Regions from separate parts of the Bacillus sp. JJ1609 genome, predicted to be linked through region 4. Evidence: riboswitches for the same ligand, from Rfam matches in the RefSeq annotation. Region 4 holds a riboswitch; each other region holds the start of a gene.
What was found. A riboswitch is a leader RNA that binds a small molecule or an ion and turns the genes downstream of it on or off. The one in region 4 is predicted to bind thiamine pyrophosphate.
Positions count from the first base shown of each region.

Region 1: another riboswitch for thiamine pyrophosphate. It lies ahead of V7654_RS19070 (ABC transporter substrate-binding protein); the one in region 4 lies ahead of tenA (thiaminase II).
Region 2: another riboswitch for thiamine pyrophosphate. It lies ahead of thiT (energy-coupled thiamine transporter ThiT); the one in region 4 lies ahead of tenA (thiaminase II).
Region 3: another riboswitch for thiamine pyrophosphate. It lies ahead of V7654_RS19850 (3-oxoacyl-ACP reductase); the one in region 4 lies ahead of tenA (thiaminase II).

Region 1 is NZ_JBALSS010000027.1:5,771-9,955, forward strand. It holds gene V7654_RS19050 (hypothetical protein) at 75-296, opposite strand; gene V7654_RS19055 (NUDIX hydrolase) at 428-1,045, shown strand; gene V7654_RS19060 (DinB family protein) at 1,059-1,544, shown strand; tRNA gene V7654_RS19065 (tRNA-Val) at 1,703-1,775, shown strand; TPP riboswitch at 2,016-2,124, shown strand; gene V7654_RS19070 (ABC transporter substrate-binding protein) at 2,244-3,236, shown strand; gene V7654_RS19075 (thiamine-binding protein) at 3,251-3,541, shown strand; gene V7654_RS19080 (ABC transporter permease) at 3,541-4,185, shown strand, end outside.
Region 2 is NZ_JBALSS010000008.1:202,871-207,055, reverse strand. It holds gene V7654_RS09765 (dicarboxylate/amino acid:cation symporter) at 1-506, shown strand, start outside; gene V7654_RS09760 (histidine kinase N-terminal domain-containing protein) at 641-1,771, opposite strand; TPP riboswitch at 2,327-2,433, shown strand; gene thiT (energy-coupled thiamine transporter ThiT) at 2,541-3,140, shown strand; gene V7654_RS09750 (FeoA family protein) at 3,456-3,680, shown strand; gene feoB (ferrous iron transport protein B) at 3,680-4,185, shown strand, end outside.
Region 3 is NZ_JBALSS010000028.1:55,264-59,448, reverse strand. It holds gene pepT (peptidase T) at 109-1,341, opposite strand; TPP riboswitch at 1,501-1,609, shown strand; gene V7654_RS19850 (3-oxoacyl-ACP reductase) at 1,729-2,490, shown strand; gene thiM (hydroxyethylthiazole kinase) at 2,593-3,417, shown strand; gene thiD (bifunctional hydroxymethylpyrimidine kinase/phosphomethylpyrimidine kinase) at 3,410-4,185, shown strand, end outside.
Region 4 is NZ_JBALSS010000005.1:83,080-87,264, reverse strand. It holds gene trxB (thioredoxin-disulfide reductase) at 442-1,392, opposite strand; TPP riboswitch at 1,679-1,787, shown strand; gene tenA (thiaminase II) at 1,910-2,599, shown strand; gene V7654_RS04095 (tetratricopeptide repeat protein) at 2,718-4,185, opposite strand, start outside.

The sequences.
Region 1 (4,185 bases), on a different contig from region 4:
TATTGTGAAGAACACTCACCAAAAGCATAGCAAGTTAAAAATCGTAAGGAGTCCTCGCATTGGGGGCTTCTTTTTTAGCTTGTTTTTCTGAACCTTTGTTTTTCCGGCATTACAGAAAGAACATTTTCAAACTTGAAAAGGCGGTTATCATTGCGAAGGAAACAAAACGCTTTGAAATAGCTTCCATGCAGTTCTTTCACAATGATTTTACGATGCGTAATTTCGTTGTTCGCCGCCAGGTATATCATTTCAACTGGCTGATTGTCACTAAGTGACTTTGTAAGCAGACGATTCATGTTTTCACCCCTTAGTATTTATATTTACATTATACCCGAACATTCGTTCTTTATTCAATAAAATAGGAACTAATGTTCGTTTTATTTTCAGGGAAAAATGGTATAATTTTTATAAAATGGAGGTATGGATTATGGAAACTGAATTGCTGAGAATATTTGATGAGCAAGGTAAGGAAATAGGCACTGCACCAAGGTCTATAGTACATATAGAAGGACATTGGCATGAGACCTTTCACTGCTGGTTTACTGAGAGGATAGCTGGAGAGGACATTATTTATTTCCAAATCCGTAGTTCTGTTAAAAAGGATTATCCAAATCTATTGGATATCACTGCTGCTGGCCATCTTTTAGCAAATGAAGATGCTTTTGATGGTTTAAGAGAGGTTAAGGAAGAGCTGGGAATAGACATTGAAATGGAAGAATTATTTTCCGTGGGTACAATCAAGGCTTCACTCGTTAGTTCAAATTTTATCGATAAAGAAATGTGCCATGTGTATGTGTATAACAAACATGTCCCTTACGAGAAATACAGCCTGCAAAAAGAGGAAGTCTCAGGAATAATAAGGACCAGTCTGGATCTTTTTGAAAAGCTCTGGTTTGGAGAAGTGATGGAATTGGAGGCAGAGGGTTTTACACTAAACCGCGATGGACAAAAGCAGCCTCTGGTATTGAAGGTAGTAAAAGATCAATTTGTCCCGCATGAGGATGAATATATTAATAGTGTAATCAAAGCAATAAGGGAGATTTAGAGGGGGATGCTGAATGAAAATGATGTTTCACTACAATTGGGCAGTCCGGGATGATTGGTATAAGTGGTGTGAAGGAGTTAATGAGGAAGAGCTGCACGCTTCCCGGACAGGAGGAGTGGGAGGTATATTACAGACCCTTTTTCATATTATTGACGTGGAATGGAGCTGGATTCGCTTGCTTCAGGGAAAAGATGATTTCCAGGAGAACTTTGAGCTTTATAATACCTTGGATAAGGTGAAGGGATTGGATGCCAAATTTAAAGCCGAGGTAAAAGAGTTCGTTCTTGCCTGGAATGATGAGATGGAAAACCGAATCTTACAGCTTCCACAGTCAGATGGCAGCAGCGTTACCTTCACCTGGGGTGAGATTATGAGACATACTCTTGCACATGAAATACACCACATCGGGCAAATTTCAGTATGGGCAAGGGAGATTGGGAAGCAGCCAGTGACAGCGAACTTCATCGGGCGCGGCCTTTTTAAGAATGAAAAAGTTTAGTTCGGTTTTTTATCGACTAAAATCAGCTGGAACCGTCATCGAGCTTTATGAGAAACGATAATCGTACTATATGTCTGATTTGGAAAATTATATTGACATTAGAATCATAACATTATATATTAATAAATGTCCTCGCTAATAAGGACAAACAGAATAACGATTCCTTAGCTCAGCTGGGAGAGCGCTACCTTGACAGGGTAGAGGTCGCTGGTTCGAACCCAGTAGGAATCATACTTTTATGAGAAGCGTGAATTCCTCGAAATGGGATTCACGCTTTTTTTTACATAGGAATTTTCATCTATTCTGAAATGTGGGAAGCAGATAATTGGCTATTCAATCCCTTCAAATTTTGGGTTGATTTTTAAAATACTATCTTGGTTGAGGAATTCTTGTGGAATTCTAAATAAGCTATTTTTATTTTCCTAGACGAATCAAAAAACTTTATATATAGTAGAATTGACAATTGGAGAATTGGAAATGTAGGGGAGCCGGTGGTGCCGGCTGAGAAAGTGTCCAAAGATGCTGACCCTTTTAACCTGATCTGGTTAGTACCAGCGTAGGGAACATCTTCTGATAGACGTTTTTTCGTTTATTATGGATTTTTTCATGCGCTTGGGATTCCCCGAGCGCATTTTTCTGTTTCATTAAAGCCTTCTTTTCCAACTTCATTGTCAAGTAAAAACGGGAAGAGGGAGAATCGTGAAGAAGCTATTAATTTTGTTTTCTGGGTTTTTATTAATCTGGAGTCTTGCCGGCTGTTCATCGAGTGAACCGACAGCCAAGGAAAAGGGCTCACTGAAAAAGGTATCCATTGTGCTTGACTGGACTCCAAATACGAATCATACAGGAATCTACGTAGCAAAGGAAAAAGGATACTTCAAAAAGCATGGATTGGATGTAGATATTCTTTTACCTGGTGAAGCGGGAGCTGACCAGCTGGTTGCATCAGGGAAGGCTGAGTTTGGTGTAAGTTATCAGGAGGGGATTACCCAGGCAAGGATACAGGGAATTCCTCTAGTATCGCTGGCAGCTGTTATTCAGCATAACACTTCAGGCTTTGCTTCTCCGAAAGCCAAAAACATAGTTTCACCAAAGGACTTTGCTGGCAAAACGTATGGAGGCTGGGGTTCACCCATTGAAAAAGAAGTGATCAACTCGATAATGAAACAGGAAAATGCTGATATAGAAAAAGTGAAAATTGTTAATATGGGCGATTCAGACTTTTTCACAGCGGTAAAAAGGGATATTGATTTTGCCTGGATTTATTATGGGTGGACAGGTGTAGAAGCAGAGCTAAGAAATGAACCAATCAATATGGTGTATTTAACAGATTACTCGAAGAAGCTTGATTATTATACACCGGTCATCAGCACAAATGAAAAGATGATTGAGAATGACCCGAAAACCATTAAGGCATTCATGGCAGCGCTCACTGAAGGATATCAATTCGCGATTGATCATCCATCTGAAAGTGCTGATATCCTGATCAAGGCCGTACCTGATCTGGACGAAGATCTGGTTAAGAAAAGCCAGGAATGGCTATCTCCAAAGTATCAAGATGATGCTGATCACTGGGGTGAACAAAAGCTGGAGGTTTGGAAGAATTACAGTGAATGGATGTTTGAAAATGGTCTTCTGGAAAAGGAATTGGATGCTGAAAAAGCCTATACAAATGAGTTTTTACCAGAATAGGGAGGAAATGAACAATGGCGAATGCACTTGTAAGTGTACAAATTATCCCAAAGGCTTCTTCAACAGAGGAAGTTATTCGTTTAGTAGATGAGGCAATTAGTATTATTGATCAACCTGGAGTGATATATGAAGTCCATCCTCTGGAAACGACAATGGAAGGTGAGCTTGAAACACTGTTGTCGGTGATTGCGGAGATGAATAAAAAAATGGTGGGATTAGGCTCACCTAATGTGATCTCACAGGTGAAAATCCTGTATCAGCCAACTGGAATTACAATGAATACACTGACGGAGAAGTACCGCTAATGAAATCAATCTGGAATAAGGGTTGGAGACCATTTTTGGTTCTCCTCCTTTTCTTCTTGTTTTGGGAAGGGATTACCCGATTTAACAGCATCCCTGAATGGCTATTACCCGCCCCCTCGGTCATAGTTGAAGAAGCCATGGCGAGTTATTCATTATTTTTACCCGATATCGCGGCAACATTGCAATTGTCAATCGCCGGGCTTTTGCTCGGGTCAGTGATTGGTTTCCTGATTGCGGTAATGCTGCACTTAGTTCCTTCGTTGCGGAACGCAATTTACCCCTTATTAATATTATCGCAGAATGTACCAATAATCGTATTGGCTCCATTATTAGTGATTTGGTTTGGATTTGGTTTTATGCCGAAATTGATTATCATTATTTTAGTTTGTTTTTTCCCAGTTACGGTTGCTTCGTTAGATGGGTTTAAGAATGTCCCTGCAGATCTTAAGCATTATATGAGAATGTCAGGTGCTTCTGCATTTCAAACCTTCACGAAGGTAGAGCTTCCAAATGCACTTCCGCCACTTTTTTCAGGTTTGAAAATCGCGGCTACTTACAGTGTAATGGGAGCCGTTATTTCTGAATGGCTCGGAGCGGAAAAAGGAATTGGTGTATTCATGACCTTATCGTCATCTGCGTTTCGA
Region 2 (4,185 bases), on a different contig from region 4:
TGGGTGTAGCTTTCAGTACCTCAAGCAGTAATGCTACCTTGCCAGTTTCGATGGAAACGGCTCAAAAGAATCTTCGTGTTCCAGAATCAGTCAGCAGTTTCGTACAGCCGTTGGGTGCGACGATTAATATGGATGGCACGGCAATCATGCAGGGGGTTGCAACAATCTTTATTGCTCAGGTGTATGGAGTAGACCTAACACTTGCTGAACTTGGAACAGTTGTAATAACAGCGGTCCTTGCAAGCATTGGTACTGCGGGTGTCCCAGGAGTAGGGTTGATCATGCTTGCAATGGTTCTGCAGTCTGTCGGATTGCCTGTTGAGGGTATTGGGTTGATTCTCGGTATTGACCGTCTGCTTGATATGGCGCGTACAGCTGTCAACATTACAGGTGACGCAGCATGTGCAGTCATTGTGGCTGAATCAGAAAAGAAGCATGCAGTAAAGAGTGAAAAACTTAGAGTGAAAAGGATGAATGAAAAACGTTCATTAGAATATACAGAATAATACGATGACCTAAAAAGCCCGTTCCTTTTTTATAAAGGACGGGCTTTTATTGAGGTTGTGATCAAGGTTATTTTTGTTTGGAACCTCTTTAGCAGAAGTCACACTTCACTTTCATTTATGCTTTTATAAGATTATTAGCTTTCATTACCGGTGAGTGGCAGCAAAATAATAAATGATGTTTTTTCAGGTTCTGATGAACATGCAAGAATCCCTTTATGCTTTTCAATAATTTCCCTGCAGACGAAAAGACCCAAGCCGGTTCCAAGGGTTTTTGTTGTTACAAAAGGTTCGAATATCGTCTTCAGTAAATTGTCAGGAATTACAGGCCCGTTATTGGCAATCTCTAATTTTATATGAGTGTCATTCACAAAAAATCCCTTGATTTCAATCTTTGGATCCTCACGGTATTGGCTTAAAACATCAATGGCGTTAAAGATAATGTTGATGAGTACCTGTCTGATTTCATCCGCATAACCGAATAATTCCATGTCATCTGCGACATTCTTTACAATCCTGACATTTGTATCTAAGATGCTTGGATAAAGGAAATTTAATACTTCATCGATCATCTTGTTCAAGGAGAATAGATTTTTCTCTTTACCAATCAGTTCTTTTTTCGATAAAAGTAGAAATTGGGAAATGCGGAAATTCAATTGTTCTAATTCACTGGAGATAATATCCAGATACTTCATTTCGGGATGGTCTGATTTTAAAAGCTGGATAAATCCCTGAATCGAAGTTAATGGGTTTCGGAATTCATGAATAAAACTCGAGGTCATTTGTCCAAGCAAGGTCAATCTGTCCTTATGTGTTGAATCAATGAATTCGTTTTTTTCCTCGATGATTTTATTTTTTTGTTCATTATAATAGGATACTGCGTAATAAAGAAAAGTATCAAAACAGTAGTTGATTCTATTAATAGTGCCTTGAAGTTCCTCCCATTCCACATTCAGTTTGTGCAAATGCTTGTAAATGACAGAACGCCCGGAGTTCACGTTATATACAAAATCTCCAATATTGATATCAGAGCGTACTCGTTCCTCTCCTACGGTAAAGGCTATTTTTTGAAGATGTTCATCAAGCTCTTCATTCGTTTTTGTAAAGACCGCGATGATAATTGCGTACATATCTTCGGCATTCTTATTTATTTTTTGTTTATATGGATCGTCTTCAGATACGATTAAATTTTCATTCCATTCGGCAATCAGATTTTCTTTTTCACTAGTCAGGAAGCTAAGCAATCGGTTTTGTGTTATTGGCAGCATTTTTTTAAGTCCCCCAGTTTAACTTTTCCGTTTCTAAAACATTCGTTGAAAAATCGTAAATCCCTTTGTCGAATAATAAGAAGATGCGGAGAAACGCGTCGAACAGGCAAAAATGTGACAAAAGACCGAGTTTTTTATCATATGAAAGGAATTTTTGTCTATATAGATATTCGACATTACCGCGCTAATTTACCTGGTTTAACTGAATTTTACTAAGGCTCTGTTGTAGTTCAATGTTAATTATAAGCACCTGTTGATTGGAGCGGAGGGCACTCGACTCCTGCGGGATCAGCGGCCAAGGTGAGACCTAGGTTGAAATGATCCGTCAGAAGGACCATTTAACCCCGCAGGAGCAAAGCGACGAGGAGGCTCACCTGACGCCCCTAGAAGAATTTGTCCTTGAAAAAGCTGGCTCTTGAGCTTTTTCATACTTCTTCCGCGGAAAGCGAGTGCCAGGAGCGGAAATCAACAGACAAGTTTAACAGAGCCTTTAATAAAAAGATTTTACTTGTTATTAACAATGAGAAATAGTATATTCATAGGTGAGAAATTAAATATGACCACAAGGGGAGCTGCAAATTGCAGCTGAGAGTGAGCGCCCGAGTTCTTACCCTTTGAACCTGTTAGTTAATGCTAGCGTAGGAATGTGGATGCGATAGGAAAGCAATCATGGGAATCCTATATCGATCCCCTGATTGCTTTTTTTGTTTCTGAAGCAGAAAAGGCGTGTTGGAAACGGACCTCATTCTGAAAAGAAGGAGGAACAATGATGAAACAAAAACAAACTTTATTTTTAGTGGAAGTTGCAGTATTTTCCGCTCTGGCTTATTTGCTGGATTTATTTTCAGGATTTTTATTTTCAAGGATTTGGCCACAAGGCGGATCGGTATCAATTGCGATGGTACCTGTTTTCCTAATGGCATTCCGCTGGGGAGTTAAGGGTGGAGTTCTTACAGGCTTTTTATTTGGACTTTTACAATTTATTCTTGGAATGTCACAAATTTATCATCCGGTACAGGGAATACTTGATTATCTCGTTGCCTTTGCTTTGTTGGGATTGGCAGGAATATTCGCATCCCAAGTAAAAGCCAGCATGCAAGAGGGGAACAAGAAAAAATGGATGGCTCTTGTCATAGCAGGTACCTTTATTGGCAGTGCGCTTCGTTTTATTTCACATTTTCTTTCCGGATGGATTTTCTTCGGAAGCTATGCACCTGAAGGACAGTCAGCATGGCTATATTCCTTTATTTATAATGGCACTTATATGCTCCCAAGCATGATTTTAAGTGCGATTGTCGTCATTCTTGTTATTAGCGCAGCACCGTCAAGAATGGTTCAATTTGCAAATGTAAGTAAAAAAACAATGTAAAAAGTGAGGAGAGCTGAAAAGCTCTTCTTTTTGTATTTATTTATATACCAATTAGGGTATATAATCATTTTGGGACGAAATTTAACAGCTTTAAAAAATATTGTCAATCATGTGGAGATTTTATTAAAAACATCAATTAAATTTCTATTTGTGATTTATGTCACAGTTGTAATTCTTTCATATTGATTAAATAAAGATAATCATTCTCAATTAAATGTTATTTATTATTCCACTGGAACAAAATTAAATAATAAAGAGAATCATTCTCAATTATATTATTATTAAACTTTCAATCTACAAAAAAAGGTGATGGCGATGCTGGGAAAACTTAAGGCTGGAGAAAAGGGCCGGATCTTGAATATTGCTGGTGCTGACAAATTTGTCAGGAGAAGATTACTGGATTTAGGAATTGCGGAGGGTGCTGAAGTATGCGTGAAGTGCATCCTTCCCTTTGGCGGTCCAGTGATGGTCGAGTCCTGCGGCCAATGCATCGGAATCCGCAGGAAAGAAGCACATAGAATCGAAGTGGAGCGAGTATGATGAACATTGCGCTCATTGGGAATCCCAATACAGGCAAAACTTCACTATTTAATAATTTAACAGGTTCATATGAATATGTTGGCAATTGGAGCGGTGTAACCGTTGAGAAAAAAATAGGTATATTTAAAAATAGCAAAGATCAGCTGATTGATCTTCCAGGTGTCTACACACTTAATCCACTCTCGAAGGATGAAGGAGTCGTCACGAATTTTTTTCTGAACGAGCCGATTCAAAAATTGCTTAATATCCTTGATGCTTCTCAGTTAAGACGAAATCTCCACCTAACCCTCCAGCTTATGGAATATGGCGCTCCTGTCATTATTGGGTTGAATATGCTGGATGTCGCTAAAAACCGCGGCATAAAAATTGATATTGATAAACTTTCTGAAGCACTGGGTGTGACAGTAGCTCCAGTAGTGGCAAGGACTGGCAAAGGCTGCGATGAGCTCGCTGAAATGGTGACAGGTAAATTTGTCCGAAGCGGAAAGGCAAACCTCGTATACTA
Region 3 (4,185 bases), on a different contig from region 4:
GACCACAGACCGATTTAACACATTAAAGCACTGGGGGTCAGACCCCCAGTGCGGTTATGCGTTAAAGTGCCGGGGGTCTGACCCCCGGCGCGGTGGTGTGTTAAAGTGTTATGCTTTGGCTTCGAATAGTTTGGCTATTTCGACGATTGTTTCTACGGATTTCAGCATGTTGTCGACTGAGATGTATTCGAATCGGCCGTGGAAGTTTTCGCCTCCTGTGAAGATGTTTGGTGTAGGCAGCCCCATATAACTTAGCTGGGAGCCGTCTGTACCGCCGCGGATTGGCTTCACGATCGGCTTGATGCCGAGGTTTTCCATCGCTTCGTATGCAATGTCGACGATTTCCTTAACTGGCTCGATTTTATCCTTCATATTATAGTACTGATCATTCAATTCCAGGTGGACGCGGCCTTCACCGTACTTATCCTTCAGTTCGCTAGCGATATTCTCGAACAAATTCTTTCGAGCCTGAAAGCTGTCACTGTGGAAGTCGCGGATGATATATTGCAGTTTCGTTTCTTCAACATCGCCAGTAATGGAGCTTAAATGGAAGAAGCCTTCATATCCTTCCGTATGTTCTGGAGCTTCTTCTGCCGGCAGCATGCTGTGGAATTCCATCGCGAGTTTCGCGGAGTTGACCATTTTTCCTTTTGCTGTACCCGGGTGTACATTCTTCCCTTTAAACGTTAGCTTCGCACCTGCTGCATTAAAACTTTCATACTCCAGTTCGCCAAGCGGGCCGCCATCGATCGTATAAGCGAATTTAGCATTAAACGCTGCTACATCAAATTTATGAGGTCCTCTGCCGATTTCTTCATCAGGTGTAAAAGCAACCCTGATCTTGCCATGCTTAATTTCTGGATGCTTAATCAAATAAGCCATCGCAGTCATGATTTCAGCAATGCCAGCTTTATTGTCGGCTCCAAGAAGGGTAGTGCCATCCGTAGTGATCAATGTGTGCCCTTTATATTGCGGAAGCTCTGGGAAATCCTCAGGTGATAGAACTATATCCTGCTCTTTATTCAGGACAATTGCATCGCCGTTAAAATTTTCGATGACCTGTGGATTGACGTTCTTTCCAGTAAAATCAGTCGCTGTATCAACGTGAGCAAGAAAGCCGATCGTCGGTACATCTTTATCTGTAGTGGCAGGAAGCGTGGCCATCACATAACCGTTCTCGTCAATCGTGACGTCCTCCATGCCGATCGTTTTCAATTCTTCCACAAGCATATTGGCAAGCGTTAACTGGCCTTCAGTCGAAGGGCAGCTTTCACTGTTTTCATTTGATTGCGTATCTACTTTTACATAAGAAGTAAATCTTTCAATAATCTCGTTTTTCAATTCCCTTCATCTCCCATTCTTGAGTATATTTTCATATTATCATATATCTGATTGAACACAATTTGTATTGGGTTATAAAAATTGTTCTTAAAAATAATAAAATCAAATCCCTTTACATATATAAATGTTAAGGCTACTATGAAATTAATTAAATATTCGTTGTACTACTAGGGGAGCCCTGTGTTGGGCTGAGAGGAAAACATTAGTTTTTTGACCCTTTGGACCTGATCTGGGTAATACCAGCGTAGGAAAGTAGTGAGAGATGTTTTTTTCCCTTACATTGCTTTTAAGCCAGGTCCTATTATGGATCTGGCTTTTTTATGTTTTGGCTGTGTTAAATATCAACAGTCTAATTTAACAAAGCCTTATTTTAAGGAGGTTAAAAAAATGGAATTAAAAAATCAAGTAGTTCTAGTAACTGGCGGCAGCAGAGGATTGGGTGCAGAAACGGTTAAGGCTTTTGCAAGAGAAGGCGCGAGAGTCGTAATCAACTATTTTCAAAGCGAGGAAAAAGCAAGGCAGCTAGCCGAACAAATTGGGGATGCCGCACTAGCTGTCCAGGCGGATGTGAGGGATTCCGAACAGGTTCAAAACATGTTCTTGCAGGCAAAGGAGCACTTTGGAACACCGATTACCACCGTGGTAAATAACGCTCTAGTCAGCTTCAAGTTCGACCCTGTTACGAATAAGGATGCCTTTTCCGTCGGCTGGGAGGATTACCATGCTCAGCTTGAAGGTGCCATCAGAGGAGCGTTGAATACCATCCAGTCCGGACTTCCTGATATGAAAACATGCCAGTTTGGGAGAATCATAAACATTGGCACAAACCTATTCCAGAACCCTGTTGTCGCCTATCATGACTATACGACGAGCAAAGCGGCCTTACTTGGTTTTACCAGAAATATGGCGAATGATCTTGGCAAATATGGCATCACCGTCAATATGGTTTCGGGCGGTTTGCTAAAAACAACAGACGCAAGCTCCGCTACTTCTGAGGAGGTTTTCCAGTTGATCCAGTCATCGACCCCCCTTAGAAAAGTAACGGACCCAGCTGAAGCTGCAAATGCAGTTGTATTTTTTGCATCTCCATGGGGGCGAGCGGTTACGGGGCAAAACCTTGTAGTTGATGGCGGACTTGTCATGGACTAAGAGAATTGGAAATAGAAGAACAAGAAGTTAAAAGGAAGTCCCTAGTTTTAAATTACGTTGCACTTAGAGGTTAGTTCGCAGTAATCAAAAGGAGGAATTGTCATGGAAAAATCAGAGGTCGTTAGTTTGCTAAAAAAGGTACGCACCCAAAAACCGCTGATTCATAACATCACGAATGTCGTTGTCACCAATTTCACCGCCAATGGCTTGCTTGCGCTGGGGGCATCGCCAGTCATGGCTTATGCTGCTGAAGAAGTTGCCGAAATGGCCGCAATGGCAGGGAGTCTTGTGCTAAATATCGGAACCTTGAATTCGACAGTGGTTGAGTCGATGCTGATTGCCGGAAAAGCAGCAAATGAGCATGGAGTGCCTGTCATTCTTGATCCGGTCGGCGCAGGGGCCACGGCTTATCGTACTGAAACTGCTTTGAAGCTTATGGAAGAATTGGAGATTTCGATTATCAGAGGAAATGCAGCCGAGATCGCAAATGTGGCCGGTGAAAAATGGGATATTCACGGCGTGGACGCTGGCGAGGCAGTTGGGGATGTCATCGAGCTTGCTGTTTCTGCCGCGAAAAAATTGAATACAGTCGTTGCGCTAACTGGAAAAGATGACATCATCACCGACGGAAAGCTGACATTCATTGTCCATAACGGACATCCGATCCTTACAAAGGTAACCGGTACTGGCTGCCTGCTAACTTCAGTCATTGGCGCGATTGCGGCAGTCGAAAAAAACCCGCTCACTGCAGCAGCTGCAGCAATTGTCATCTATGGGGTAGCAGCAGAAAGAGCAGCAGAAAAATCTGCAGAAAAGGGAACTGGCAGCTTCCAAGTAGAGTTTCTAGATCAACTGTACAAAGTAAACGAAGATGACATCCTAAACTATAGTTCTTTTACCAAAAGGGGGACAAAAGAAAATGTTTAAAGCTCTGACAATCGCAGGATCTGATAGCGGCGGCGGGGCAGGCATACAGGCTGATCTGAAAACATTTCAGGAACTGAAGGTATTTGGCATGTCTGCGCTGACAGCAGTAACAGCCCAGAACACTCTTGGCGTCCAGGGCGTTTACCCGATGGAGCCAGAAGCTGTCGCAAAACAGATTCAATCAGTAGGGGAAGACATTGGCGTTGATGCATTGAAAACTGGGATGCTTTTCAATGCCGAAATTATTGAAGCTGTCTCTGGAAAAATAAAGCAATTCCGCTGGGATAAGGTCGTTGTCGATCCAGTGATGATTGCGAAGGGCGGAGCACCTCTTCTTCAGCAGGAAGCTGTATCGGCAATGAAAAAGTATCTGCTGCCTGTTTGCTTAGTGGTTACCCCTAATATTCCGGAGGCAGAAGTCCTGACAGGTATGTCGATTAAAATCATCGATGACAAAAAGGAAGCTGCCAGAAGGATTCATGCAAACGGAGCAAAATATGTGGTCATTAAAGGCGGTCATGATGATAATCCGAAAGAATCTGTTGACTTGCTTTTTGACGGCACAGAATTTGAAATATTTTCGAGACCAAGAATGAATACAAGAAACACTCACGGAACCGGCTGCACGTTTTCAGCAGCGATTGCCGCCCAGCTTGCGAAGGGAGCTGCTGTGTATGAAGCGGTATCTGTGGCGAAGGAATTCATTCAGGCCGCGATCGCGGAGCCGTTAAATATCGGCAATGGGCATGGGCCAACGAACCATTGGGC
Region 4 (4,185 bases):
AAAATGATATTTCTGTTAATGAATTTTTTTAGCTGGAAATTTTACTTTTTATCCAAGTAAAACGTTGAGGAACTTTTTGAATAAAGCTGAAGTCGTAAAACCCAATATGCAGGATCTCTTGATGAAAATTCGGGGTGTTATACCTTTGCCTGAAGGTCTGTATTAATTTTTTGCAAAAAAAGGAGCACAGGATAACCTGTGCCGTCAAAGGATTATATTTTTAAAAGGGGGTCAATTTCTACTCTTATAATACCCCATGATTATTTCACTACTGTTACAGAAGAATTAATATATAATTACGTTTTGTTAATTTATACCGCGATGAACTTTTTTTACCAGTTAAAAGGAAATTTTTATAAGTTGAAATGTATTTTTATTCCACACAAAACGAAATGCCCCACAGGCAAAATTCCTGTGGGGTATTTTTTAAGAGTAGCTTAATTAAGCGTTCGCTTTTAATTCTTCAAACAATTCTTCTACATAATGCTGTGCGTTTTGTGCTGCGATACTGCCGTCGCCAGTAGCTGTTACGATTTGGCGAAGTGTTTTTTCACGGATATCGCCAGCTGCGAAGATGCCTGGAACTTTCGTTTCCATAAGCTCGTTCGTTTCGATATATCCGCTGCTGTTTGTGATTCCAAGACTTTCGAATGGCTTTGTTAAAGGAACCATTCCGATGTAGATGAATACACCGTCAGCAGGGAATTCCATTTCTTCCCCATCTTTAGTTGAAACAAGCGTTACGCTGCCAACCTTGCCGTCTTTATCGTTGATTTGCTTAACAGTATGGTTCCAGATGAAGTCGATTTTTTCATTAGCAAATGCGCGATCCTGAAGGATTTTTTGCGCGCGAAGCTCGTCGCGTCGGTGAACGATTGTCACTTTTGAAGCGAAACGTGTTAAATAAACGCCTTCTTCAACAGCAGAGTCGCCGCCGCCGACAACAAGAAGTTCCTTATTTTTAAAGAATGCTCCATCACATACAGCACAGTAAGAAACACCGCGTCCGCCCAATTCCTGCTCGCCAGGAACACCGATCTTTTTATATTCTGCACCTGCAGAAATGATGATTGAGCGTGCCTTATATTCTTTGCTGCCAGCTTTGATCGTTTTGTATTCTTTGCCGTCGATGACTTCTTTTACATCACCATAAGCATACTCAGCACCGAATTTTTTAGCATGGTCAAACATTTTAGTTGAAAGTTCAGGTCCAAGAATGTGGTCAAATCCAGGGTAGTTTTCAACTTCTTCCGTATTGGCCATCTGTCCGCCAGGAACGCCGCGTTCAAGCATCAATGTAGATAAATTCGCACGCGATGTATAAACGGCAGCCGTCATGCCTGCTGGGCCAGCACCGATAATGATGACATCATAAATTTTCTCTTCTGACATGGTGTACAACTCCTTTAAAATCAAAATCCGCATTAACTTCAGTTTTCATTCGAAAATAGTATTTCCTGCCTAAACATATCCTATAAAACAAGAGGAATATAGTCCAAAAATATGCTTAGAAAAATTGGCTGTTCACGGAATTGACAATAATGATTTGAAGTTTAAAAAATAGGATTAAATAGGTGAAAGATTTCCTTGAGAACGTTTTTTCTAACCAGCTTTATCGTTTGACAATTTTCTGAAGGGTGTTATGCTGTTTTACAGATTAATAATTAAATATGCAAAATTCATCTGCTAGGGGAGCCTTTTGTTAAGGCTGAGATTAAAGTGAAACTTTAAGACCCTTCGAACCTGATCTGGATCATACCAGCGTAGGGAAGTGGAGTATCTGGAGCTTTTTTTGTTTCACTTTGCTGCCAATACAACCACTTTCTGCCTGCAGAAAGTGGTTTTTTTATTGGAAAAAAGCATCCTTCGCCGGCAGGATGTTGAATTTTTATAAACTAGGAGGTCTTTTATGTCTACTTTTACACAATTGATCCGCCAAGAAGCAAATCAGATTTGGGAAGCGAATTTTAACCACCCATTCGTCCAAGGAATCGCCAGGGGGACTTTACCACTTGAAAGCTTTAGATATTATATTTTGCAGGACTCCTATTACCTCTCCCATTTTGCCCGTATCCAAGCAATTGGGGCATCGAGAGCTGAGGATCTATCCATAACTGCAAAAATGGCTGTCCATGCCCAGGGTACATATCAGGCCGAGCTTGGTTTACATGAAAGCTTTATGGGACAGCTCGGGGTCACGAAGGAGGACTTGAAAAGCTTCGAGCCAGCCCCGACTGCCTATGCCTATACCTCACATCTTTATCGAGTCGCTGCTTCGGGAAGCCTGGGGGAAATCATTGCCGCCATCCTTCCCTGCTACTGGATATACCACGAGATTGGGGAACTGCTGAAGGATGCTACTCCTGAAACGCCAGTCTACCAAGAATGGATCGCTGCTTATGGAAGCGATTGGTTCAGCAAGCTTGTGAACGAGCAGATCAACCTTCTTGATGCACTTGCAGAAAATGCTTCAGAGAAGGAAAAAGAAAAGATGAAGCAGCACTTTTTGATCAGCTGCCATTACGAGCTGCAATTCTGGGAAATGGCATTCACGCTGGAAGGCTGGACTGTTAATAAATTAAATGCCATTTCAAAGTAAGCTGCGGGTATTTTATCCTCAAATAAATCAAAAAAGTGTCATACCCGCTTTTGGGCATGACACTTTTCTTCAAAATGACTAACCACATTCTGCCAAGCAGAAGGGTTCTCCTCTTACATTAAATGCTGTCTTCTTCATGAAGAAATTCGTTCGCTAAATTTATATATTTTGAAAGTGTTGAAACGGACAGTCCGTATTTACTTGCGACTGCCTGTTTTGAAGTCTTGATATTTCTTAGCTTATCCCAGAGATAATCCACAGCGGCTGCCCATGCTTTCTTATTTTTAAAATCATAGCCAGCTTCTACTGCCTGCTCAAATACTGAAAACCACATGATATAAACACCAGCTTCGTTTTTTCCGATTGGCTGATGGTGATCATACAATAGCTTAGCCGTTTCATGCGCGCCTTTGACTTCTTCCTTCTGATCGTTCAACTTGCCTGAAGCGACGTATGCGAGGTACGATTTCTCGACTTCCGTCATTTTATCCGTCGACTTTTCAGCAGCGAGTATCTCTTTCTTTTTTGAAGAAACAGATGTCAGGAAGAGGGCGAATAATCGTTCTTCAGGATAATCACTGTTCAGCTGATGGAGGATCGCAGCCACCTGTGACTCGAATTTACCGCCTGGGTTTTCTGACCAAGGTTCCATCCCCTCTTTTTCAGGAGAGTATTCGAGAACCTTTTTCCAGATCACTCTTGCGGAATGCTCCCTGCCGGTAAAATAGGATGCGTGCGCCAGCCAGTAATAGAAAGCGCCATCTCCTTCAAATCCTGTTTTCTGCAGCTTCTTCAGCCATCTGTAAGCCAGTTCGTATTCACCAACAAGCGCAAATGTGGCACCAAGCTTGAACTGATGTTCAACGTGGATTGGATGGATTTTCCCCAAAGAATCCCTTAGATTCTGGACTTCCTCGGTCTGGTTCTGATAATGGGCAAATACTAGTGCATTGCACAAGGCGTGCAGGTTACCAGGGTTTTGCTCCAATACATCATTAAGGATTTCCCTCGCCTTAACGGTTTCACCCAGGTAAAAATACGCCAGTGCCAGGTTATTGTAAGCAGACCAGTATTCCGGATACTCTTCGATGACCTCATGGAAAATCTCGATCGCTTTTGGAAATTCGCCAGATTCCAGATGGTTCCTGGCCTCTTCCTGCTTGATGATCAAATCATCTTCTTCATAAAAGTCTTCGTCCATTTCCTCTGCTTCGAGCGTGAGCAGTTCAAGGAGGTCATTGGCATCCTCCGCAAACTCCCCATCTTCATTCAATTCTAAGTAAAGGTTCGCATGCCTGAACGCATCCCTAAATAAGCCCATATGAGCGTAGTTATTTGCTAAGAAATAATGGCATTCTGCCATGTGTTCATCAAGTTCTTCGAGGATCAAGTGCAAAAGACGGTTAGACTGCTGGTATTCCCCCAACTCCGATTGCACAATGGCCAGCTGGCACATGATCATCGGTTCGCCGGGCTCAAGCTGCATCGCGCGCTGGAAATACTTCTCAGCCTTCTTAAGATCCCGTCTATGGAAAGCCTTGACCCCTTTGGTGAAGTAATATTCACCTGTAGGAACGAACGACAGC